4 regions of the Dorea sp. AM58-8 genome follow, and region 2 is predicted to be linked to each of the others. Evidence: predicted binding sites of a transcription regulator. Region 2 holds the regulator's gene; each other region holds the start of a gene.
The links. The regulator HrcA, encoded in region 2, represses chaperone genes, less so after heat shock. The targets are predictions, from matches to a motif close to TGTTAGCACTCNNNNNNNNNGAGTGCTAACA.
Positions count from the first base shown of each region.

Region 1: DXA18_RS01175 (co-chaperone GroES) is a predicted target of HrcA. The motif match lies at 3,656-3,686, and genes of this name have one in related genera.
Region 3: DXA18_RS08015 (Hsp20/alpha crystallin family protein) is a predicted target of HrcA. The motif match lies at 3,159-3,189, and genes of this name have one in related genera.
Region 4: DXA18_RS01950 (Hsp20/alpha crystallin family protein) is a predicted target of HrcA. The motif match lies at 3,039-3,069, and genes of this name have one in related genera.

Region 1 is NZ_QSDM01000001.1:215,095-221,220, forward strand. Features, by position in the region: gene dprA (DNA-processing protein DprA) at 1-215, shown strand, start outside; gene topA (type I DNA topoisomerase) at 256-2,331, shown strand; gene codY (GTP-sensing pleiotropic transcriptional regulator CodY) at 2,454-3,236, shown strand; gene DXA18_RS01170 (hypothetical protein) at 3,298-3,603, shown strand; gene DXA18_RS01175 (co-chaperone GroES) at 3,720-4,004, shown strand; gene groL (chaperonin GroEL) at 4,018-5,640, shown strand; gene DXA18_RS01185 (DUF6106 family protein) at 5,772-6,126, shown strand, end outside.
Region 2 is NZ_QSDM01000017.1:6,444-12,569, reverse strand. Features, by position in the region: gene dnaJ (molecular chaperone DnaJ) at 1-713, opposite strand, end outside; gene dnaK (molecular chaperone DnaK) at 849-2,732, opposite strand; gene grpE (nucleotide exchange factor GrpE) at 2,746-3,360, opposite strand; gene hrcA (heat-inducible transcriptional repressor HrcA) at 3,429-4,472, opposite strand; gene DXA18_RS11790 (replication-associated recombination protein A) at 4,571-5,887, opposite strand; gene DXA18_RS11785 (polysaccharide deacetylase family protein) at 5,939-6,126, opposite strand, start outside.
Region 3 is NZ_QSDM01000008.1:107,883-114,008, reverse strand. Features, by position in the region: partial or broken gene clpB (ATP-dependent chaperone ClpB) at 1-1,168, opposite strand, end outside; gene DXA18_RS08020 (DnaJ C-terminal domain-containing protein) at 1,286-2,374, opposite strand; gene DXA18_RS08015 (Hsp20/alpha crystallin family protein) at 2,533-2,982, opposite strand; gene DXA18_RS08005 (hypothetical protein) at 3,762-4,085, opposite strand; gene DXA18_RS08000 (NifB/NifX family molybdenum-iron cluster-binding protein) at 4,628-5,401, opposite strand; gene DXA18_RS07990 (hypothetical protein) at 5,814-6,126, opposite strand, start outside.
Region 4 is NZ_QSDM01000002.1:63,572-69,697, reverse strand. Features, by position in the region: gene DXA18_RS01960 (threonine/serine ThrE exporter family protein) at 1-998, opposite strand, end outside; gene DXA18_RS01955 (sodium-dependent transporter) at 1,022-2,380, opposite strand; gene DXA18_RS01950 (Hsp20/alpha crystallin family protein) at 2,526-2,951, opposite strand; gene DXA18_RS01945 (DUF2798 domain-containing protein) at 3,107-3,592, opposite strand; gene DXA18_RS01940 (LysR family transcriptional regulator) at 3,742-4,650, shown strand; gene DXA18_RS01935 (DUF169 domain-containing protein) at 4,732-5,400, opposite strand; gene DXA18_RS01930 (DUF169 domain-containing protein) at 5,442-6,126, opposite strand, start outside.

The DNA of each region.
Region 1 (6,126 bases), on a different contig from region 2:
ATACAAATTCACCTTCTGATCGGGTGAAAAATGAAAAAGTGCTTGAAAGTCCAGAAAAATTGTTGTATGCTACCGTTGGTTTGTTTCCAAAGAGCCTGGATACATTGCAGGCGGAAAGCGGGATGAAACGAACAGATATGGTTCATGCCCTTGTGTCTTTGGAAATGAAAGGATATATCAGAGAGATATCCAGAAATCATTTTGTAAAAGCATAAAAGCGTTCTGAACGCATGAAATTAAAGGAGTATAGATAATATGGCGCATTATTTGGTAATTGTGGAGTCGCCTACAAAGGTTAAAACAATTAAAAAATTCCTTGGAAGCAATTATACAGTTATGGCATCAAACGGACATGTAAGAGACCTGCCAAAGAGTCAGCTTGGTATTGATGTGGAGCATGACTATGAGCCGAAGTATATTACAATCCGTGGTAAGGGGGAGATATTGGCAGAGCTTCGTAAAGAAGTAAAGAAAGCAGATAAAGTATATCTCGCAACTGACCCGGACCGCGAGGGAGAAGCTATTTCATGGCATCTAATGCATGCGCTGAAATTAGAGAATAAAAAGACATATCGTATTACATTTAATGAGATTACGAAAAATGCGGTTAAGTCTTCTATTAAGAATGCACGTGAGATTGATATGAATCTGGTAGATGCACAGCAGGCACGCCGTGCTCTTGACCGTGTGGTAGGTTACCGCATCAGTCCGCTTCTGTGGGCAAAGGTGAAAAGGGGCTTGAGTGCGGGACGTGTGCAGTCAGTTGCACTTCGTATCATTGCCGATCGTGAGGAAGAGATTAACGCATTTATCCCGGAAGAGTACTGGAGTCTTGATGCCTGTCTTAAGGTGAAAGGCGAGCGTAAGCCGCTGACAGCCAAGTTCTATGGCACTGCTGATGAGAAGATGACCATTCATTCGGAAAAAGAAGTGAATCAGATCCTTGCGGAGCTTGAACATGAAGATTATTATGTGGAAAATGTTAAAAAGGGAGAACGTCTGAAGAAAGCACCGGTTCCGTTTACCACAAGTACGATGCAGCAGGAAGCTTCGAATGCGTTGAACTTTGCCACTCAGAAGACCATGCGCATTGCGCAGCAGCTATACGAAGGTATTACGATCAAAGGCAGTGGAACCGTAGGTCTGATCACATATCTTCGTACGGATTCTACCCGTATTTCAGAAGAGGCAGATGCACTTGCAAAGTCTTATATTGCTGAGAATTACGGAGAAGAATATGTTGGAAGCGGCAGCACAACAGCAAAAGATGATAAGAAGATTCAGGATGCACATGAGGCTATCCGACCAACAGATATTACCAGAACACCTGCTATGGTAAAAGAGTCATTGTCAAGAGACCAGTTCCGACTTTATCAGCTGATCTGGAAACGATTTGTGGCAAGCCGCATGAAGGCAGCAAAATATGAAACTACTTCGGTTAAGATTGGCGCAGGGAAATATCGGTTTACGGTAGCTGCATCTCGGATCGTGTTTGAAGGATTCCGTTCGGTATATGTAGAGTCCGGAGAAGAGAAACCTGAAAATAATGTACTGCTCAAGTCATTAGATAAGGATTCAGAGCTGTCTTGTGATCATTTTGATAAGAAGCAGCATTTCACACAGCCGCCGGCACATTATACAGAGGCATCCCTGGTGCGCAAGCTGGAAGAACTTGGTATCGGACGCCCAAGTACCTATGCGCCAACCATTTCTACCATTATTGCCAGAAGATATGTGGCAAAAGAAGGTAAGAATCTGTATATGACAGAGATTGGTGAAGTGGTCAATAATATTATGAAAGAGTCCTTCCCGGCAATTGTGGATGTGAATTTCACAGCCAATATGGAAGGTCTGTTGGACTGCGTGGCTGAAGGAAAAGTGGAATGGAAATCTGTTATCGAGAATTTCTATCCAGATCTGGAAGCAGCCGTTAAGAAGGCTGAAAAGGAACTGGAAAGCGTCAAGATAGAGGATGAAGTTACGGATGTAATCTGTGAAGAATGTGGTCGTAATATGGTAGTTAAATATGGGCCACACGGTAAATTTTTGGCGTGTCCTGGATTCCCGGACTGCCGCAATACGAAACCTTATCTGGAAAAGGTGGGTGTTGCATGTCCGAAATGTGGTAAGGAGATTGTATATCGCAAGACAAAAAAGGGCAGACGATATTACGGATGCGAAGGTTATCCGGAATGCGATTTTATGTCATGGCAGAAACCATCTGAGAAAAAATGTCCGAAGTGTGGAGGGTACATGCTGGAAAAAGGCAATAAGCTTGTCTGTGCGGATGAACAGTGCGGCTATGTAGAACAAAAAAGTAGTGATAACTAGTAATTTTCAGTAGACTTTAGTTTAATTCCGAAAATTCAGAAAAATATACAAATTACAACTCTTTATAGTTGAAATTGATACAATTGTGTGCTACTATATCCAATATAAGGAAGGTGATATGAATGGGCGTGCAATTGCTAGATAAAACTAGAAAGATTAACAAATTACTGCACAATAATAACTCCAGTAAAGTGGTCTTTAATGATATCTGCCGCGTATTGACAGATATTCTGGATTCCAATGCACTGGTAATCAGTAAAAAGGGCAAAGTGCTTGGTATCGGATGTTGCAAGGGTGTTGGTATCATCACGGAGCTTCTTCGCGGAGAAGTGGGAGCGTTTATTGACGAGATGCTGAATGAGAGACTTCTAGGCATCCTGTCTACCAAAGAGAATGTCAATCTGGAGACTCTTGGATTTTCTGAAGAAGTGGCGAAGAGTTATCAGGCATTGATCACACCAATCGAAATTGCCGGTGAGAGACTTGGAACCCTGTTTATATACAAACAGGAATCAGAGTATGAGATTGATGACATTATTCTCAGTGAGTATGGTACTACAGTTGTAGGTTTGGAGATGCTCCGTTCTGTAAATGAGGAGAGTGCAGAGGAAAGCAGAAAGGAACAGATTGTACAGTCTGCGATCAGTACACTGTCTTTCTCGGAACTGGAAGCTATTATTCATATTTTTGAAGAATTGGATGGAACCGAAGGTATTCTGGTAGCAAGTAAGATTGCTGACAGAGTGGGGATTACCAGATCAGTTATCGTTAATGCACTTCGTAAGTTTGAAAGTGCGGGCGTGATCGAGTCTCGTTCATCAGGTATGAAAGGTACTTACATCAAAGTTGTGAATGATCATGTATTTTCAGAACTGGAACGTATAAAAGCTGAAAAAGAAAAATAAGTATAAGGGTATCGGGCAACTGATACCTTTTACTGTTTCTGGAAAAGGAGGCGGCAGAGAGATGTGTGAAGGATGCTCAGCAGAGCTCCAGATGAAGCAGATGATCCTCGAAGACGGAGTGATGGAAGATCGGATACATTACTGTAAAGTATTATTCGGTAATGAAGATCAGGAGACGTTAAAGATGCTTCTCCGAGGCGAAGAGGTAGATGTGATTTCTCTGGATGCAGTATATAACTGCAAGCTGACCGATGGTGAGAATGTAGAAGAATGCGATGGCATGGTCCTGGAACGCTATCTGGGGGATGAAGGGAATATTCTGATATTTCAGATTGAAAATGGATTTTATAAAAATAGTCTAAACTAAATAAAGTGTGTTGACAAAATAAAGAGAGAGTGCTATTTTATATCTAGAAAGTTTTTAGCACTCTCTTTTTGTGAGTGCTAACAGATAAATGAACTTTATTGAAGGAGGAATATAAAATGAAGTTAGTACCATTAGGAGACAGAGTTGTGTTGAAGCAGCTGGTTGCAGAAGAGACTACAAAGTCAGGTATTGTATTACCGGGACAGACAAAAGAGAAACCGCAGCAGGCAGAGATTATTGCAGTAGGACCTGGTGGAGTTATAGATGGCAAAGAAGTTGAGATGCATGTAGAGCCTGGACAGAAGGTTATTTATTCTAAATATGCAGGCACAGATGTAGAAGTAGATGAAGAAACATATATTATCGTTAAACAGAGCGATATTCTTGCAATTGTAGAATAAGGAGGAATTAATCATGGCAAAGGAAATCAAATATGGACATGACGCCAGAACGGCACTGGAAGCTGGTGTGAATCAGCTGGCTGATACAGTAAGAGTAACATTAGGACCAAAAGGACGTAACGTAGTACTTGGTAAGTCTTTTGGCGCGCCGCTCATTACAAATGATGGTGTTACGATCGCAAAAGATATTGAACTGGAAGATGAATTCGAGAACATGGGTGCGCAGCTCATTCGTGAAGTCGCATCTAAGACTAATGACGTAGCAGGTGACGGTACTACTACAGCTACTGTACTTGCACAGGCAATGGTTAACGAAGGTATGAAGAACCTGGCAGCAGGTGCTAATCCGATCGTACTTCGTAAAGGTATGAAGAAAGCAACTGATGTAGCAGTAGAAGCTATCAAAGAGATGTCAAGCAAGGTTACAGATAAGCAGCAGATTGCGAGAGTTGCAGCTGTTTCTTCTTGTGATGATGAAGTAGGACAGATGGTTGCAGACGCTATGGAAAAGGTATCTAACGATGGCGTTATCACAATTGAAGAGTCTAAGACAATGCATACAGAGCTTGACCTGGTAGAAGGTATGCAGTTCGATCGTGGATATATTTCAGCTTACATGGCTAATGATATGGAGAAAATGATTGCTACACTGGATGATCCATACATTCTGATTACAGATAAGAAGATTACAAACATTCAGGATATTTTACCATTACTTGAGCAGATCGTACAGTCTGGTGCTAAACTGCTTATCATCGCAGAAGATATCGAAGGAGAGGCTCTTACAACTCTGATCGTTAACAAACTGCGTGGTACATTCAGCGTTGTAGGTGTTAAGGCTCCGGGTTATGGTGACAGAAGAAAAGAGATGCTGAAAGATATCGCTACACTGACAGGTGGTCAGGTGATTTCTGAAGAATTAGGACTTGATCTGAAAGATGCTACGATCGATCAGCTTGGTCGCGCTAAGTCTGTTAAGGTTGAAAAGGAAAGCACAGTTATTGTAGATGGTATGGGCGAGAAAGATGCAATTGAGGCTCGAGTTGCTCAGATCAGAACTCAGATTGAAGAGACTACATCTGATTTCGACAGAGAAAAATTACAGGAAAGACTTGCAAAACTTGCAGGTGGCGTAGCTGTTATCCGTGTTGGAGCTGCTACAGAAACAGAGATGAAAGAAGCTAAGCTTCGTATGGAAGATGCTCTTGCAGCTACAAAGGCGGCAGTAGAAGAAGGAATTATCGCAGGTGGTGGATCTGCTTACATTCACGCTTCTAAGAAGGTTGCTAAGCTTGCTGAGACTCTGGCTGGTGATGAGAAGACAGGAGCTAACATTATCCTGAAAGCTCTGGAAGCACCTTTGTTCCATATTTCTGCTAATGCAGGACTCGAAGGCGCGGTTATTATTAATAAAGTAAGAGAGCAGGAGCCAGGTATTGGATTCGATGCATACAAAGAAGAGTATGTAGATATGGTTAAGGAAGGAATCCTTGATCCGGCTAAGGTTACAAGAAGTGCTTTGCAGAATGCTACAAGTGTAGCATCTACACTGCTGACAACAGAATCTGTTGTAGCTAACATCAAAGAAGATACTCCGGCTATGCCGGCAGCACCTGGCGGAATGGGTATGATGTAATCACGGATGATTCTGTGTGAGGAAAACTCCCTTAGGGGAGTTTTCTTTTTATATATAACGTGGTAGAATATAACTAATTATTCAAGATTTTCTATGTGTCTTGTGATAGAGTACCTGACAGGAGGAAATAAATGGCAGACATATTTGTAGAAAAAATGGTTAAAAAGAAACGAGACGGAAAGGATTTTGCCAGGATTGCACTCTGTGTTCTGCTTGTTGTATTTTCAGCTGTGATGAGTTTGCAAAGTCCGATATTTCTGGCTTTAGTATTGCTGTTTGTGTTGCTTGGACTTCTGGTGATGAGGATCTGCGATGTGGAATATGAATATCAGTATATTAACGGATATTTTGACGTGGACAAGATTTTTCACAAAGAGCACAGAAAGAATATATTTGAGGCAAATATGGTGAATCTGGTGATACTGGCTCCGGAATCAGCAGAAGTATTGAAGAGATATTCTAATGTAAAAGTTTGTGACTTTACCA
Region 2 (6,126 bases):
TGACCATTATCAATACCTGCAGGAATCGATACCGAAATCTTCTTTCTGCTGGATGTATATCCCGTACCTCCACAATCCGGACACTTCTCACGGATAATCTTACCGGTTCCGCCACAGTCCGGACAAGTCTGTACATTCTGTACCATACCAAACAATGACTGCTGTGTATAGACAACCTGACCTTTGCCGCCACATTTGCTACAGGTCTCTGGTGAAGTACCCGGCTTAGCTCCGGTACCATTACACTTGGTACAAGGATCTTTCAATACTACATCAATCTCTTTTTCACATCCAAACACAGCCTCTTCAAAGGTGATGCGCACTGCTTTACGAATGTTCATACCTTTCATTGGCCCCTGATTTGCACGACCGCCGCCTCTGCGGCTGCCGCCAAACAGATCTCCAAATATATCTCCGAATATATCGCTAAAATCAGCACCATTAAAATCAAATCCACCATATCCGCCGGCACCACCTGCGCCGCCTTCAAATGCCGCATGACCGAACTGATCATACTGTCTTCTCTTCTCTGGGTCACTAAGTACAGCATATGCCTCCGAAGCTTCTTTGAACTTCTTCTCAGCTTCCTTGTCTCCCGGATTCATATCCGGATGGTATTTCTTAGCAACCTTTCTGTATGCTTTCTTCAGAGTTGCATCATCAACATCCTTGCTGACTCCAAGCACCTCATAATAGTCGCGTTTCTCCGCCATAACCACTTCTCCTTAATTCAAAACATGCAGTTTTTACATAAATATTTTTATACAAAGAAATCTGCCAGACCGGTTTCGTCACCTCCACCGGTCCAGCAGAACCACCTTAGTACCAGTTCCCTGGTCACTCAAGGATTATACCTCTTTATAATCTCCGTCTACAACGTCATCTCCGTCAAATCCTTCCGGAGCAGGTCCCGGATTCGGACCTGCGCCTGCTCCTGCTCCTGGGTTAGGACCTGCGCCCTGTGCACCCTGTGACTGCTCATATACCTTAGCAAACAGCTTCTGTGCACTCTGCATCAGTTTCTCTTTGCCAGCGTTGATCTCTGCAACCTGTGCATCGGAGATATCATCCATATTTACTTTCTCAAGAAGCTCTTTCAGTGCTTTGCAATCTGCCTCAACAGCAGCCTTGTCTGCTGCATCGATCTTGTCGCCAACTTCATCCATAGCTTTCTCTGTCTGGAATACCATAGCGTCTGCATCATTCTTAGCATCGATTGCTTCTTTACGTTTCTTGTCCTGAGCTTCGAACTCTGCTGCTTCCTTTACAGCCTTATCGATCTCATCATCAGACATATTAGAACCAGCTGTGATTGTAATATGCTGTTCCTTACCTGTTCCAAGATCCTTAGCGGATACATTTACAATACCGTTGGCATCGATATCAAATGTAACTTCGATCTGTGGTACACCACGTCTTGCCGGCGGAATACCATCCAGACGGAACTGTCCAAGGGATTTGTTATCTCTTGCGAACTGTCTCTCGCCCTGTACTACGTTGATATCTACAGCTGTCTGATTATCAGCTGCTGTAGAGAAGATCTGGCTCTTCTTAGTAGGAATTGTAGTATTTCTCTCGATCAGTCTTGTAGCCACACCGCCCATTGTCTCGATAGACAGTGAAAGTGGAGTAACATCAAGAAGAAGGATATCACCTGCGCCGGCATCTCCTGCAAGCTTACCACCCTGTACGGAAGCACCAAGTGCTACACACTCATCAGGATTCAGGGATTTGCTAGGCTCTTTGCCTGTCATCTGTCTTACTTTGTCCTGTACAGCCGGGATACGTGTAGATCCACCAACCAGCAGTACCTGACCAAGTTCAGAAGCCGTGATACCAGCATCTGCCAGAGCTCTTGTTACAGGCTCAGCTGTCTTCTCTACCAGATCGTGAGTTAATTCATCGAATTTAGCTCTTGTAAGGTTCATATCAAAATGCTTCGGTCCTTCACTTGTTGCAGTGATGAATGGAAGGTTGATATTCGTTGTTGTTGCAGAAGAAAGTTCTTTCTTAGCTTTCTCAGCTGCTTCTTTCAGTCTCTGCAGTGCCATCTTATCTGTAGAAAGATCTACGCCTTCCTGTTTCTTGAACTCAGAAAGCATATAATCTGTAATCTTCTGGTCAAAGTCATCTCCACCAAGTCTGTTGTTACCAGCTGTAGACAGTACTTCGATAACGCCGTCACCGATCTCGATCACGGATACATCGAATGTACCACCACCAAGGTCATATACCATGATCTTCTGCTCTCTCTCATTGTCAAGACCATAAGCAAGTGCTGCTGCTGTAGGCTCATTGATAATACGTTTTACATCAAGTCCTGCGATCTTACCTGCATCCTTAGTAGCCTGACGCTGAGCATCGTTGAAATAAGCAGGAACAGTGATAACTGCCTCTGTAACCTTTTCACCAAGGTATCCTTCTGCATCAGCTTTCAGCTTCTGAAGGATCATTGCTGAAATCTCCTGTGGAGAATATTTCTTGTCATCAATCGTTACTTTATAATCTGTACCCATCTCTCTCTTGATAGAAGAGATTGTCTTCTCTGCATTAGTTACTGCCTGACGCTTTGCAGGCTCACCTACCAGACGCTCGCCTGTCTTTGTAAATGCTACAACAGATGGTGTCGTTCTTGCTCCTTCTGTATTAGCGATAACGGTCGGCTGACCACCTTCCATAACAGCTACACAACTGTTTGTTGTACCTAAATCAATACCAATAATTTTTCCCATGTCTATTTCCTCCTTAATTTGCAACCTTTACCATACTGTGTCTCACTACGGAGTCACGATACATATAACCCTTCTGGAATTCTTCGGTGATCGTATTCTCACCGGCTTCTTCATTCTCCTCATGCATCACTGCATTGTGGAAATCCGGGTTAAATTCCTGACCAACTGCTTCGATCGGTTTCACACCGATACCATCCAGGGTGGTCATCAACTGTTTGTAAATCTTATCCATTCCCTGAACAAATGGATCTTCTTTGTCATCCTCTGCCACTGCTGCAAGACCTCTTTCGAAGTTATCAACAACCGGGAGGATCTTCTCTATGATATCTTTCGCACCAATCTCGTACATCTGGGACTTTTCCTTTTCTGTACGCTTACGAAAGTTATCAAACTCTGCCATCTGACGAGTGAGTCTGTCTGTCAGCTCTTCAATCTTCTCGTCCTTTTTGTCTTTTTTCTTCTTACCGAAAAGCTTTCCCTTCTTTCCTTCTGAAGCTTCTTCCTTATCGGCTTCTGCCTGTTTCGCTGCTTCCTCTGAACTTTCCTGTTCTTCGGCTTCAGCCTCAGGCTTCTCAGCTTCTGCTTCCGAAGCAGCCTTCTTAGCTTCTTCTACAGCTTCCTTTACCATCTCTTCCTGAGTCTTTTCTGTATGATTAATATCTTTTTCTTTCTCCAATGGTATACCACCTTTCTCTTCTATTCTGATTTATGGAAAATCGCATCCAATTCGCTCTGCAGCTTCTTCAGCGATTTTAATACATGTTCATAATCCATACGCTTTGGTCCGATGATACCAATCGTACCTTTCATTCCTTCTCCCAGCTCGTATGTAGCTGTCACAACACTGCAGTCCTTCATTGTCTGTACAGGCGTCTCATCACCGATGTATACCTGAATACCTGTGTTGTCTTCCTGTGCCAGTGTCTGTGTCACCAATTCGGATAACTGCTGCTTCTCTTCAAAAGCACTGATGATCTCCTGCGCGCTCTGTTTATCGGATAACTCCGGATAACGGAAAATGTTGGTCGCGCCGCTGGTGTAAATATGCATACCGTCATCTACCTGAATGGCATCTGCGACTGCATCCAACACATCACTGACTACTGCGCTGTGAATACCTGCCTGCTCCTTCAGTCTGGCGATCAGTCCAAGATTAATCTCTTCAATAGACATACCATTCAGACTCGTATTAAGAAGCATGTTAAGCTTCAGCAGGTTCTCATTACTGAGCTGCTCATCCATGGTAATGATCTTGTTCTTGATCACGTTACCTCCCAGTACAATAACTGCAAGTAACTGTTCTTCATCCACATTGGATAACTGAATGAACTTAATCTTATTCGCATTATTCACTGGTGCGGAAACCATCGTCGCATAATTCGTGTTATTCGCCAGAACCTTTGCTGCCTGACTCAATAACTGATCCATCTTGTCGGCTTTCTCAAGCATCTGCTCCTGCATATCGTTGAGCTCCTGCTCTTTCTCTTCCATCAGCATATCCACATATAAACGGTATCCTTTATCTGATGGAATCCTTCCGGCAGATGTGTGTGGCTGCAGGATGTAACCCAGTTCTTCCAGGTCGGCCATCTCATTACGAATGGTCGCTGAGCTCAAGTTCAGATCCGAATACTTGGAAATCGTTCTGGAACCTACCGGCTCACCTGTCTCCAGATATGTCTGGATAATCGCATGCAATATCGTAAGCTTTCTTTCGCTTAACTCTTCTCTTGCCTGCATCTGGCTTCCTCCTTTCAGCTTATTAGCACTCGCTTCTTTCGAGTGCTAATCTTTACAGTTATTAATCTATCACCAGGTGTTTCATTTGTCAACACCGTTTATACATTTTTTAGAAAATTCATCCATTCTTTGATATCTTTCTCATGTCCGTTATCACTTGGATGGTAAAATTTCTCATCCTTGATCTCATCCGGAAGATATTGCTGTTCCACATAATGATTCGGATAATCATGTGCGTATTTATAACCGATGCCCCGTCCCATATTAGCCGCACCGCCGTAATGGGCGTCCTGGAGATATGACGGCACTGTGGTCTTCATTTTCTTAACATTATCCATTGCCTCAAAAATCGCATTGACCGCAGAATTGCTCTTTGGTGCAGTTGCCACGTAGATTGCTGCCTGAGACAAAATGATCTGTGCCTCAGGCATACCGATCCGCTCAATTGCCTGTGATGCCGAGACTGCCACAGTGAGCGCCATCGGATCTGCATTACCCACATCTTCTGCCGCACAGATCATAATACGTCTGGCAATAAACTTAATATCCTCGCCGGCATAAAGCATCTTAGCAAGATAATATACTGCCGCATCCGGATCTGAGCCACGCATGCTTTTGATAAATGCAGAAATGGTATCGTAATGATTGTCTCCGGTTTTATCATAATTCATGACTCGTTTCTGAATACATTCAGCAGCCACATCGATTGTAATATGGATCTTGTCATCCGTGCTCCGTTCCGTAGTAAGGATTCCAAGCTCTACCGCATTCAGTGCACTTCTCGCATCACCGCCTGCCACATCTGCCAGAAAATCGAGTGCCTCTTCATCGATCACTGCGCCGTAGCTTCCCATACCTTTTTCGACATCATATACCGCACGCTCCAAAAGCTTTTTAATATCTTCCTTACTCAGCGGTTTCAGTTCAAAGATACTGGATCTGGAAATCAACGCACTGTTCACCTCAAAATACGGATTCTCAGTCGTTGCTCCGATCAGTATGATCGTACCGTCCTCCACAAACGGAAGCAGATAATCCTGTTGCCCTTTGTTAAAGCGGTGAATCTCATCTACGAAAAGGATCGTCTTCTTCTGATACATTCCTTTCAGATCCTGCGCTTTCTTTATTACATCCTCCATGTCCTTTTTACCTGCAACCGTGGCATTGATCTGCCTAAATTCCGCGCTGGTCGTATGTGCGATCACTTTAGCAAGCGTCGTCTTACCAGTTCCCGGCGGTCCATAGAAGATAATGGAGCTCAGCTTGTCCGCCTTAATAGCCCGATATAAAAGCTTATCCTTTCCTATAATATGCTGCTGTCCTACCACCTCTTCCAGCGTCGTCGGGCGAAGCCGTGACGCCAGCGGTGCTTCCTTCTCCAGATTCTTTTCTCTTACATATTCAAATAAATCCATCTCAAATCTGTCCTTTCAACTCTCTTTTGTATTCTTAACCTTTTCATTTCATCAGTTCAATAGTAATTCATCTACCGTTACAAACACAAAGCCTTCCTCCTGAAGAATATCTACGATCCGGAGGCCGGCTTCTACCGAACTTTTATAACAGTCATGCAATAGAATAATATCATTTTCTTCTGCCTCCGTCACTACTTTATTTACGATCTCATCTTGATTCTCCGTCGTCCAGTCCAGTG
Region 3 (6,126 bases), on a different contig from region 2:
TTGCCTTATCAGGAAGGAACCGGTCAGAGATATAACGGTTAGATAATGTGGCCGCTGCTACCAGCGCGCTGTCAGTAATCTTAACTCCGTGGAATACTTCATAACGTTCTTTCAGACCACGCAAGATAGAAATAGCATCCTCAACCGTTGGCTCATCCACAAGTACCGGCTGGAAACGACGTTCCAGTGCGGCATCTTTCTCAATGTACTGTCTGTACTCATCCAGTGTAGTTGCTCCAATACAATGCAACTCGCCTCGCGCTAGCATCGGCTTCAGCATATTGCCCGCATCCATGGCACCATCTGTCTTACCTGCACCTACGATCGTATGCAACTCATCAATAAAGAGGATAATGTGTCCGTCACTGTTCTTGACTTCCTCCAGAACAGCTTTCAGACGTTCCTCAAATTCTCCACGATATTTGGCACCGGCTACCAGTGCCCCCATATCCAATGAGAATATCGTCTTATCTTTCAATCCTTCCGGCACGTCGCCTTTCACGATACGCTGTGCCAGACCTTCTACGACTGCAGTCTTACCTACACCAGGCTCACCGATCAGTACCGGATTATTCTTGGTCTTACGAGACAGGATACGAACCACATTACGGATCTCTGCATCACGACCAATGACCGGATCCATCTTCTGATCTCTGGCTCTTTCCACCAGATCTGTACCATATTTGTTCAATGTATCATAGGTGGCTTCCGGATTATCGCTGGTTACCCGCTGGTTGCCACGCACTGTAGAAAGTGCCTGGAGGAACCCTTCCTTACTGATACCCATCTCCCGGAAGATTCCTTTCATTGCACGGCTTGGATAACGAAGCATTGCAAGGAACAGATGCTCAACTGATACATACTCATCACCCATCTGCTTTGCTTCATCCTCTGCGTGCACCAGGACATTATTCAGATCCTGTCCAACATACTGCTTACCGCCCTGCACCTTTGTGCGACCGGCGATTGCCTGTTCCACACGCTGTGTTACCACACCTATGTCCAGGCCCATCTTCTCGATCATCTTCGGGATCAGCCCATCATCCTGTGTAAGCAATGCATACAGCAAATGTTCCTGCTCGATTTCCTGATTACCATAGTCCATTGCAATCTTCTCGCAGTCCTGAACTGCCTGAAGTGATTTCTGCGTAAATTTATTTATATTCATAAAACATGCCTCCTTTGACATGCGAACCAGTCGCACTTCTCTTTGTTCTATTCACAATATAGCACCGGCTATTAGCCAAGTCAATAGTCGAGTGCTAATTCTTTTCATCTATTATTATCATGCTGCGCCCTTTGTTCTGCCGCCACATGCTGCTTCAAATTCTCGCAATTTTCGTTTGGCTTCTTCTGTCAGATTCTTCGGAACATCAATCTGTATTGTCACATACTGATCTCCTTTTCTGCCAGAATCCCTCATTGCACCAATACCCTTGCCTTTCAGACGGATCTTGGTTCCGGACTGAGTACCCGGATTAATCTTACACATAACCTTTCCGGTCAGTGTAGGCACAATGGTTTCGCCACCGAGTACCGCTGTTGTAAATGGTACCCGGGCAGTGGTGTATACATCCATTCCTTTTCTTTCAAATCCTGGTTTCTCGCCTACTCTTACTTTCAGTAACAAATCGCCCGATTTGCCGCCATTGATACCTGGCATTCCTTTTCCTTTCAAACGAATGCTCTTACCGTTATCAATACCTGCCGGGATATGAACCTTCAGTGATGTCTCACGTCCACCATTATTCGGATCCGTCAGATGGATAATCTTATCTGCACCAAATGCAGCTTCATCAAATGTTACATCTATCTCTGCTCTTGTATCAGAGCCATTCTCTCGATACTGACCTCCAAAACCTCCCTGGAATCCACCACCGAAGTCTCCACTGTGGAACCCTCCGCTATGGAAGCCTCCATTGTGGAAGCCGTTTCCAAAATCGCTGTAACTGCTGTGGCTGCTCCGTCCTGCACCACTGCCAAAGCCTCTGCCGAAGATATTCTTCAGGATATCATCCATGTCTCCCATATCTCCGCCTTCAAAATGATACTCATGGAAGGTGCCATTCGGATCACTGTACGTATATGTTCCTCCACCCGGTCCGCCGTATCCATATGCTCCGGAGCCTCCCGCTCCTGCCGTGCCATCAAATGCCGCATGACCGAACTGATCATACATTTTCTTCTTTTCCGGATCGCTGAGGACATTGTAAGCTTCTGTTGCTTCCTTGAATTTCTCTTCTGCCTGTGGATTGTCTTTGTTCGTATCCGGATGATATCTCTTCGCCAGCTTACGATAAGCTTTCTTAATCGTATTCTTATCGGCTGCCCTGTCTATACCAAGGACATCGTAATAATCCCGCTTCGCTGACATGTCTCTCCCTCCCATCTATATATTTATCTTATGATGCCAGGGTCAAAAAGTCTAAATCCGCAGGCACCATACATATTATTACTCTGTTACTGGATTTGAATACCCCGCAGGTTCGGGTGCCTGCGGGGTATCTGATACTTACATCTACAATTTTACAATTACTCGATGGTAATATAATGACTCTTTTCTTCTACCGGCTTCTCCTCTTCCTTCGGTACTACGAAGGACAGAATACCGTTCTCATACTTCGGATGAATATCTTCCTCTGTAAGGTACTCACCAACATAAAAGCTTCTGCTAAGACTTCCGGCATAACGCTCTTTTCTGATATAGTTACCTTTCTTGTCTTCCTCATCTTTATCCAGGCCCTTGGCTGCACTTACAGTCAGTACACCATCTTTCAAATGCATCTGGATCTCATCTTTTGTAAATCCCGGCAGATCAATATCTACTTTATATCCTTCTTTTGTATCTTTCACATCAGTCTTCATAAGGTTCTTTGCATGCTTACCATACAGCTCTTTATCCACATTCGGAAATGCTGGAAATGCAAAATCATTCATAAAATCATCAAATAAGTTCTCTCTAAAAATACTAGGCATCATCATAAGTCATATCTCCTTCCAAATGATAAATAATATATTTAGCACAATCGGAAAATTCCGAGGTGTTGATTGCTGGAACTTCTGGAATCGTGATTCGGAATCCTGTATGAATGCTGTCGGCTTCATATCTCTGATTCTTTATCCCTCTTCCTTTGTTCTAGTTGTACTATAGCACCTATTATTAGCACTGTCAAGAGATGAGTGCTAATTTTTTGATTTTTTTTTGCAAACCTTGATTTTACGGGGTTTGCAACACTTTTTCTTTCTTATAATCATCACTTTTTCTTGATTTGACACCATTCTGACACCAATTTTTTTATTTTTGGTGTCAGCTAATTGCTACGCTTTCCAGCCTTGTGATTTCACTCTCAATTCTGGACATCTCACTTACATGGTTATATAGCACCAGTAGTTGGTGCTGATCTGCCAACCCTTATCCTTTCTCATAATTTGAACGCAGATAAGCATTCCCCCGCTTCAAGTGCGCGGACACTAAACGGCGGGTGAGGGGGATGCTTATGTCAGTGGGAGTTGAAAGCTCCCACCGACAAATCGCGAAGCGACTGCGTTCATGCGCAAGTAGCGAAGCGGATTGCGAATGTCCGCTTTACTCTATTTCATTGTATTTTTTCAAAAAAATCCCATGCCGGATGATTTGCATACAGCATAGGATATGTAGGTTTATATTGTGTTTGAAAATTGTTTCAGAATTGTTAATTCAAGCGAAATATTTAACACCAAATCAATTTCTTAATTCGTTTTCTTTCTTATCCGTAATATTGTTATCTGCATCCATGACAGCCCGTACATGCTGTGCCTTTTGATGCCATCCATAATCTTTCTGCCGCAGGTGTCCAGTTTGCTGCCACCTCCTCACATTTATCTAAAAATTCCTTTGCTGTCTCAAGATTCTGATAGTCTGTACTTCTAGCCCCATTCTTTTCTACAATGTCCGTAAACCGTCCTGGATTATCAAGTACAGGACACGGACGAAGCATGTTATCATTAAACGGTTGATTGTCATGATATCCCATAAAAAGTCTTGAACAGTATGCCTCTAACAATGTCTTTTCCCTGATATTGGAATCTGAGTAATGGATTTCCACTCTCTTTTACTTACTCATCCATATTATTTTCTCCTTAAATCTATCCTCAGGCATACAAACTGCAGTAATTGTAATTTCTACAATTGCTACTAATGATACTATAACAAATATCATTTTCTTCATAAATCTCACCTTGTTTTATGGACATATTTCTATCTGATATTTATTTTTTAATTGAGTTTTATTTGAGGCATGTTGATTCTCTTACATTCTATTTTATCATACACGTCTAAAATATCCTATACCAATATCTTGAAACGTGTATGCACATTTAATTTTTTACTTTCTATTCTTCACCACAACACCCGCTACTACTGCAACTACTACCACTGCTACTACGATAACTTTTCCCATGTTCCGAACCTCCTTTCGACTTCGTTAAGCGCATATTATCCTATATTTGTTTATATTTTGATAAAGCAATGTTTGAGTAATATTAATTTTCTGTTCCATTATTTAACTTAACAAAAAAAGGATGCGCTACGGTAACTTCTCCATTACCTTGGCACATCCTTTCGTATTATTATTTTTTACTATTCTTCTTAATGACAACTATGGCTTCCACATCCGTGCTCGCCACATGTATGTCCTTCCCCGTGGCTGTGCTCATGGTGAGAACATTTCACATCTGGATTGTAATCCAGTGTTTCATTAATAAAGGCTTCTACTGCTTCATCCGCATCTCCGGAAACTCCTCCAAAAAGTTTAATACCAGCTGCCGCTAACGCTGTCTGTGCACCGCCTCCGATTCCGCCACAGATCAAAATATCTGCGTTCAATGCATTAAGAACTCCTGCCAATGCACCATGTCCGCTTCCATTCGTATCTACTATTTCTGAATGTACTACTTTTCCTTCCTCTACATCGTAAATCTTAAATGTCTCTGTGTGTCCAAAGTGCTGGAAAATCTGTCCATTTTCATATGTTACTGCTATTCTCATGATACCTTCTCCTTTTTCTTCTGCATATTTTTTGTATATTTCCTGTTTATAACATCCTCCAAAGCTGCAGTTGCTGCTCTGACCATCACAGATTCTGAAATCCCCACCCTCAATTCTGAGTGGATGTCCATCAATGAGTGCATCTGCTATTTTCTTCCTGGCAATCTCGTAAATTCGTTGAACTGTTGTTCTTGCGACTTGCATAGATGCTGCACACTGCTCCTGACTATAACCTTTCTTGTCCAAAAGACGAATTGTCTCATACTCATCTACCGTCAGAACAATAGGTGTTTTTTTCTCAGTATTATCTGCCGGAAGAAATTCTAAAATATTGGGGAAATGACAGACTTTTCTGCATTTTACTGGTCTCGGCATAAACTGCTCCTTTCTTGCTTTTTTATATAATAGCCTTATAAAAGGCATATCGGAACCATTTTGAACTCATCCATCTCGGGGTTGGTTTATTTCTTGAGCATTTTAAATCTCCACCAAGCTTACTAAAAAGCTGGCCACGTCCACACAAATGATTACAGAAAAATTTATTTCCACCGAATATTGCTATTCCTAACGGCACCAGGAAATCAATCATCCCAAACCAAGCGAACAAAATATTTAAAAAACCTAGAGCAAAATAAATGATCGCCCATATCCATAAATAATCATACCAATGCTTTGTTCCCCTTTCAAATTTGTTATCTCTATTGTACCTGAAAAAGGTAAATTCTTCTGTGATATTATTACATAAGAATTTACCTTGACCGCTAATAACTAAAAAGACATATTTTTATTATACATCACCTTTATATTTATATATGATGTTTAGAATCTCCTCAATTGTTCTAATAATTATTTTTTGTTTTTCTTTCATTGTTATAGATTTGCTTTCTTCTTCAGATAACGAAGAATAAAGGTGGATAGTATTAGCATGATGCCATATTTCATCGCAAATTTTCTCAATTTCATCAGTACTCCGAAATGCCTGGTCTGTTTGCATTTGCAAGTGTTCTCGTTGCTCTTCCAGATGATTCATCTGTTCTAGTAACTGATCCCTTTCTTTCTGCAATTGATCATGTTGTGCTTGCAGTTGATCCATTTGTATT
Region 4 (6,126 bases), on a different contig from region 2:
TGGTATCTGGACATGATAAATGCATAGGCTGCTACCACAGTTGCCGCTACTATCGTGCAGATAAATGTATCCCCATGCAGATACTGTGCAATCAGATATGCACCCCAGGTCATGCTGCCACCAATCCCAACATAAAATGCCTGCTTATCGGCTGCCTTGAATAACCACGCAAATCCCATACTTGCAATGCCACAGGATATCAGCTGTGCCGGCACACTGGGTGTCAAACACATTTCATACATTTCTCCCCGAAATAATATCATTGCAAGCCCCGCACCGCAGGCAATTCCCACAGCTCCGACAAAAGCATGAATGATATTCAAAAATCCGGACAGATATGCACGGCTTACCAGATCCCGAAGTCCGTTCGCAACGCACAGACCACTGATCAGTACCATGCTGAGTCCCAGGCATGTACGATCAGGATGATTGCCTAACCCCAGATGATATGCTCCAAATATCCCTGCCGTAGCCACAAACGACACGATTAGATTATAAGCGACCAGATTATGCTCTTTGCGTTTCAGACGCCGTCCAAACCACACCAGTACCAGAACAGTAACCACAATTCCTACAAGTGTATCTTCCAGATCACATCCAAAATACACGCCAAATCCAACACCTCCCATAAGGGAAGCCAGGTACTCAATATACGCCGGCTGTTTCTTGCGGCTCATCACCTCATCATACTTCTCCTGAATCTCTGCAACAGACGGCTGGTTCCTGCAGATATAGCGGGAAAGATTATTCAGATAATCCAGACGATCATAGTTAAATCCTGTCCTGTGAACCCTACGCACCTGCGTAATAAACGTTCCGTCTTTCGATCTGATCGTCACCTGGATATTACTCTGAATCGCGAACACACTACACTGCCCAATATCGTAGCTCTCCAGCATACGATACATACTATCTTCAACCCGATCTGTCTCCGCGCCGCTCTTGATCATCTCCTTACCTATATTAATGATCTCATTTAACAGCAATTCATAATCCATGCTTGTTTATACCTTTCTGTTACTTATCCAATTAATCCCTGAACAATAATAATCAGGATCAATATCGGAAGTATAAACTGGAAGTATGGTTTCAGCCACTTACCAAAACGTAATCCAGTTCCCTGATTACATTCATCCAGATATTTATCAAATCCCCATCCCATCTTAGTCACACAGAACAGCAGATAGATGAGGGAACCAATCGGCAAGAGCAGGTTGCTGACAATAAAGTCCTCGCTGTCCAGCACATCTCTTCCTCCGATCAGATGGAGATTGCTCCATACATTATACCCAAGTACACATGGGATACTGGCAACAAGTACGATCACACAGTTGATCACAGATGCTTTCTTACGTTCTATGCCAAACATATCCATGCTGAATGAAATAATATTTTCAAATACTGCAATAACAGTAGAAAAGCTTGCAAACACCATAAACAGGAAGAACAGTGCTCCCCATACGCGTCCGCCCGCCATATTTACAAATACATTCGGAAGCGTCACAAAAATCAGTGACGGACCTGCATCCGGCTGTACTCCATATGAAAAACATGCCGGAAAAATGATCATACCAGCCATCAGTGCTACAAATGTATCCAGTCCGCAGATGCTTGCTGCCTCTCCCGGAAGGGTGTGATCCTTAGACATATAACTTCCGAAAATTTCCATTGCTGCAATTCCAAGGCTCAATGTAAAGAATGCCTGATTCATCGCAGCGGTTACCACATTACGGATGCCGACTTCCTGAATCTTGTCCACACTTGGAACCAGATAAAACTTCAGTCCTTCTCCCGCACCTGGAAGCACCAGGCTGTGTACTGCCAGTACCAGGATCAGTACCATCAGTGCCACCATCATAAACTTACTGATCTTCTCCAGACCATCCTGCAGTCCCTTAGAACATACAAAGAAACCAGCCACAACAGATACTGCCATCCATGCGCCCATCTGTCCCGGTGATGCAAGCAGTCCTCCGAATGCTGCTCCTACCTGATCTGCATTCATCCCCGGCTTAAATTCTCCTGTCAAAAATTTAAAAAAGTAGCTGATCATCCAACCGCATACCGTTGTATAATACATCATCAACACATAACACCCAAGGATGCAGAACCATCCGTGAATATGCCATTTGCTTCCAGGCTTCTCAAGCGCCTTGTAACCCATAACCGCACTTTTACGACTCGCACGTCCTACCGCAAGCTCCATAGTTAATACCGGAAGTCCCATGCTTACCAGGAAAATCAGATATAATAATACGAAAAAACCTCCTCCGTTCTGTCCTGCCACATATGGAAATCTCCATACATTGCCGATACCGATCGCACATCCTGCGCTGACCAGCAGGAAGCCCAGACGGCTCTTAAAGCTCTCTCTTTTCATTGATTCTCATTTCCTCCAATTCTTTCTCTTTTTCGTACCGCCCATTATAACACATTCCCGCAAAAAATGGCACAAAAAATGGAGACCGGAATCTCCGATCTCCATCTGTGATAAAGCACTCATTGTACAAACTTTCCGAATCCCATTACTCAATGGTAATAAACTTCGGCTCTTCTTCGACTTTCTTGATCTCTTTTGGCACGATCAGCTTCAGCACTCCATCATTAAATGCTGCCTTGATATCCTCCTGCGTCAGATCCTCACCTACATAAAACTGTCTGCTGCAGGTGCCGGTATAACGCTCCTTGTGGATACATTTGCCTTTGGCTTTCTTCTCCTCATCCGTCTCATTATCATGAGCAGTGATCGTCAGATAACCTTCCTTCAGATCAGCCTGAATATCAGACTTGCTGTAACCCGGAAGATCCATCTCAATCAGATAATTGCCATCTTTCTCGTAAATATCAGTCCGCATTACCTGCGTCTCTGTGCGCTCCTGGCTGCGTCCATAAAACGGATCGCGAAACATATTATCAAATAAACTGTTATAACCTCTGTTAGCCAATACCATAAAGCATCCTCCTCATCTATAGCTATCGGGATCTTCGTCCCTCAAGTGTGTTTGTTTTATTTGCTATATATATTATATAACACACTTTGTTAGCACTGTAAAGAGATGAGTGCTAATTTAATTATAAACTTTCTATAAACCTAATATTCTATAAATTACTCCGCAAGTACGGTTCCTACCGGAAATGCCGTACGGAATACTTTTCTCACAAGCGGTCCCGCAACGATCAGCTGAAACGGCAACGCCATAATAAAGTTCTTCGGAATATTGGTCAGCCAGATGATTGGCAGTGCACTCCACTCTCCTGATCTCACACAGGCTTCCACTCCGCCATAAAATGACATGATAATTACCATCGGAACTACCATACAGCAAGATACTGCAATCACTTTTTTCATCGTACTGCTGTCCGGGTTTACCAGAAAACGGAATGCAAATCCTTTTGCCGGCCCAGATACTACAAACCAGTCACACAGCATCGCAAAGACATAGGCGATCGGGAATCCAAGCCACGCTTCCTTTATCGTCTCCACATTCAAAATTCCCATATGTAATGTTACATTATAAATACTCATCCACAACACCATCGTAAAACACATCATAATCGTGTAAATCAAACTTTCTCTCTTATGCATCGGCATATCATTTTCCTCCTGTCATTCTTATTGTCTTTCAGATACAATCAAACATTTTACAACAGAATGCTTTGTATTAGAATTCAAAAAATGCTATTATTAATAACAGAATCGAATTAATAATAATTCATTTTGAGTTTTTCAGGAGGTATGCAATGACAATATTTCAAATAGAATGTTTTCTGGCTGTAGCTGAGCACCTGAACTTCGCCAGGGCTTCCAGACAATTAAATGTCTCTCAGCCAGCCATCACCAGACAGATTCATACTTTAGAAGAAGAACTGGGCACTCAGCTTTTTATCCGCAGCACAAGAATGGTACGCCTCACAGAGAACGGACGTATCTTCCAGTCAGATGCACAGCTTATGGTTAATACTGCCAGACGTTCCATCCAGCGTTTTGCCAGTCAGGATGAGTCTAAGATCATCGATTTTCACATTGGCTGTGCCAATCCATTACATATGGAACTACTTTCTAATACACTGGAACAAATGAAAGATATTTATCCTATGCTCCACCCAAAGGTTCTCATTCTTCCGGAAACACATTTTCCAGATGCCCTGAAACGTGAAGCTTTGGACGTTACTGTGGGATTCCATGCTCCCGGCGTCAAAGATTCTCTTCATTATAAAGAATTGTGCCGCCCACGCTTTGCCTGTCTGTTCCGGGACACACTCCCGCTGAGTCAGAAGAAGCAGGTTACCGCAAATGATCTGAACGATTATGCTATTATTCTATACGATCCGGGTGTAATCTCCCCAACCGTCTACAACGGACAATGGGAATTTGCAAAGAACAAGAAACCATCCCAGTTATATTACTGCGAAACAACAGAAAATGCGCTTCTTCTGGCCGATGCAGGATATGGCGTGACACTGCTTCCAGATATCCGCCTTCCTGCACATCAGCACCTGACGAAGCGCACTCTCTGCAGTAATGATATATATTCTTTTGGATTATATTATAAATCTTACCGGACCAAGCCTTACTTGAAAGACTTTATCCGGCTACTACATGATGATACGGCTGCATTTTCTTCTGACGCAGAAAATGCACAGGATTAAAAACCATATTCTCTAAACACTATCAGGGCATCTTCTTTCCCGATGCCCTGATAATTTTTCAAGTTTCTTCATATATCTTTCTTACACACTACTTGCTTTCATAACTCCGTCTGCAACATAACGAAACATATGCGCCGGCATCCCGACTCCCAGTTCTCCGAAATCGCTGGCGGTGGATGTTCTGGCTCCACAACACATAAGTGACAGATTCAGATCGTTTCTCATAAATGGCTTCGATGTCATATCACTGCACATCGCACCATTTCCCACGCTTATAAATGGCTGAGGCACTCCATAATGATATGTATATCCCTCTACAACATGCATGATCTGTTCTGCCATTCCAATAATGATTACCACATCCGCTTCTTCCATCTCAGCAAGCGGTCCTATCTCCAACCCATATATTTTCTGTGGAATTGGCATTGTATTCTTACAAACTTCACGGGCAATTCCAAGATCAGAATATAATCCGCAATGACTCATAAGCTGTCCTGAATGCATCCGCTCTGATTCCTCCCGCATCCCTGTCAATTCCGGTCCGCTGCTGCAAGTAAAATTCTCAGACACTACTTTCGTTCTTTTTCCGTGAGTAGCCCTATTAACAAATCCACATAAACGTGTTTTTATTCCGGCTTGTTCTGCTGAGCATGCATCGTAATCCTGTTCATATACCAGGAATCGGATTCCCACGATCTCCCGTTTAAGCTCTAATTTTTCTGATATGCTTTTTATTCTTTCCTGTTCCATATTCTTCTCCGATTTATCAGACTTTGTATCTTTGTCTGCATCTACTCTCTGTTAACCGCACGTTCACATTCATCGCAATATTTATCATATTCAGACGCCTGTGTTCCATAATCGTAATTCATTATGATTTCAAATCCAAGTTCTTCCGGATATTCCAGTCGTTCTAAAAGTTCTTTTTTAGGACGGTTATTCTCTGTATGATTAACCGTTTCAAGTACACCATTCAATACGCTTTGCAACATATGGACTGGCATGGAAATACCCATTTCGCCACTTCCATACTTGCCTGATTTTCTTGCACATGTACTTAACAGCGACACATTCACATCGTTATTCATAAATGGCTTGGCAATCAGCTCATTGCAAATGCCATTATTCGCTACCGCGATTACATTTTTTGCTACGCCGTAATATTTCGCATAGCCCTGCATGACTCGCATAATGTCTTTCGCGGTTCCGATCACAATTGCCAGGTCAGCCTCTCCCATCATCTCTATCGGTGCAATTTCTATACCATATATCTTTTGTGTAATACACTGCTTATTTGCGCTGATCTGTCTGGAAATCGCCAGACTCTCATAACGTCCATTCCGATAGTCTTCCCTTCCGGTACTCACATCTGCCGGAATCTCGCGAAGTCCTACCGCATATGCCGCATTCATGCACTGGAAATTATCTGCTTTTGCTTTCACCCGCATTCCATTTCCCGCTTCCCGCACCATGCTG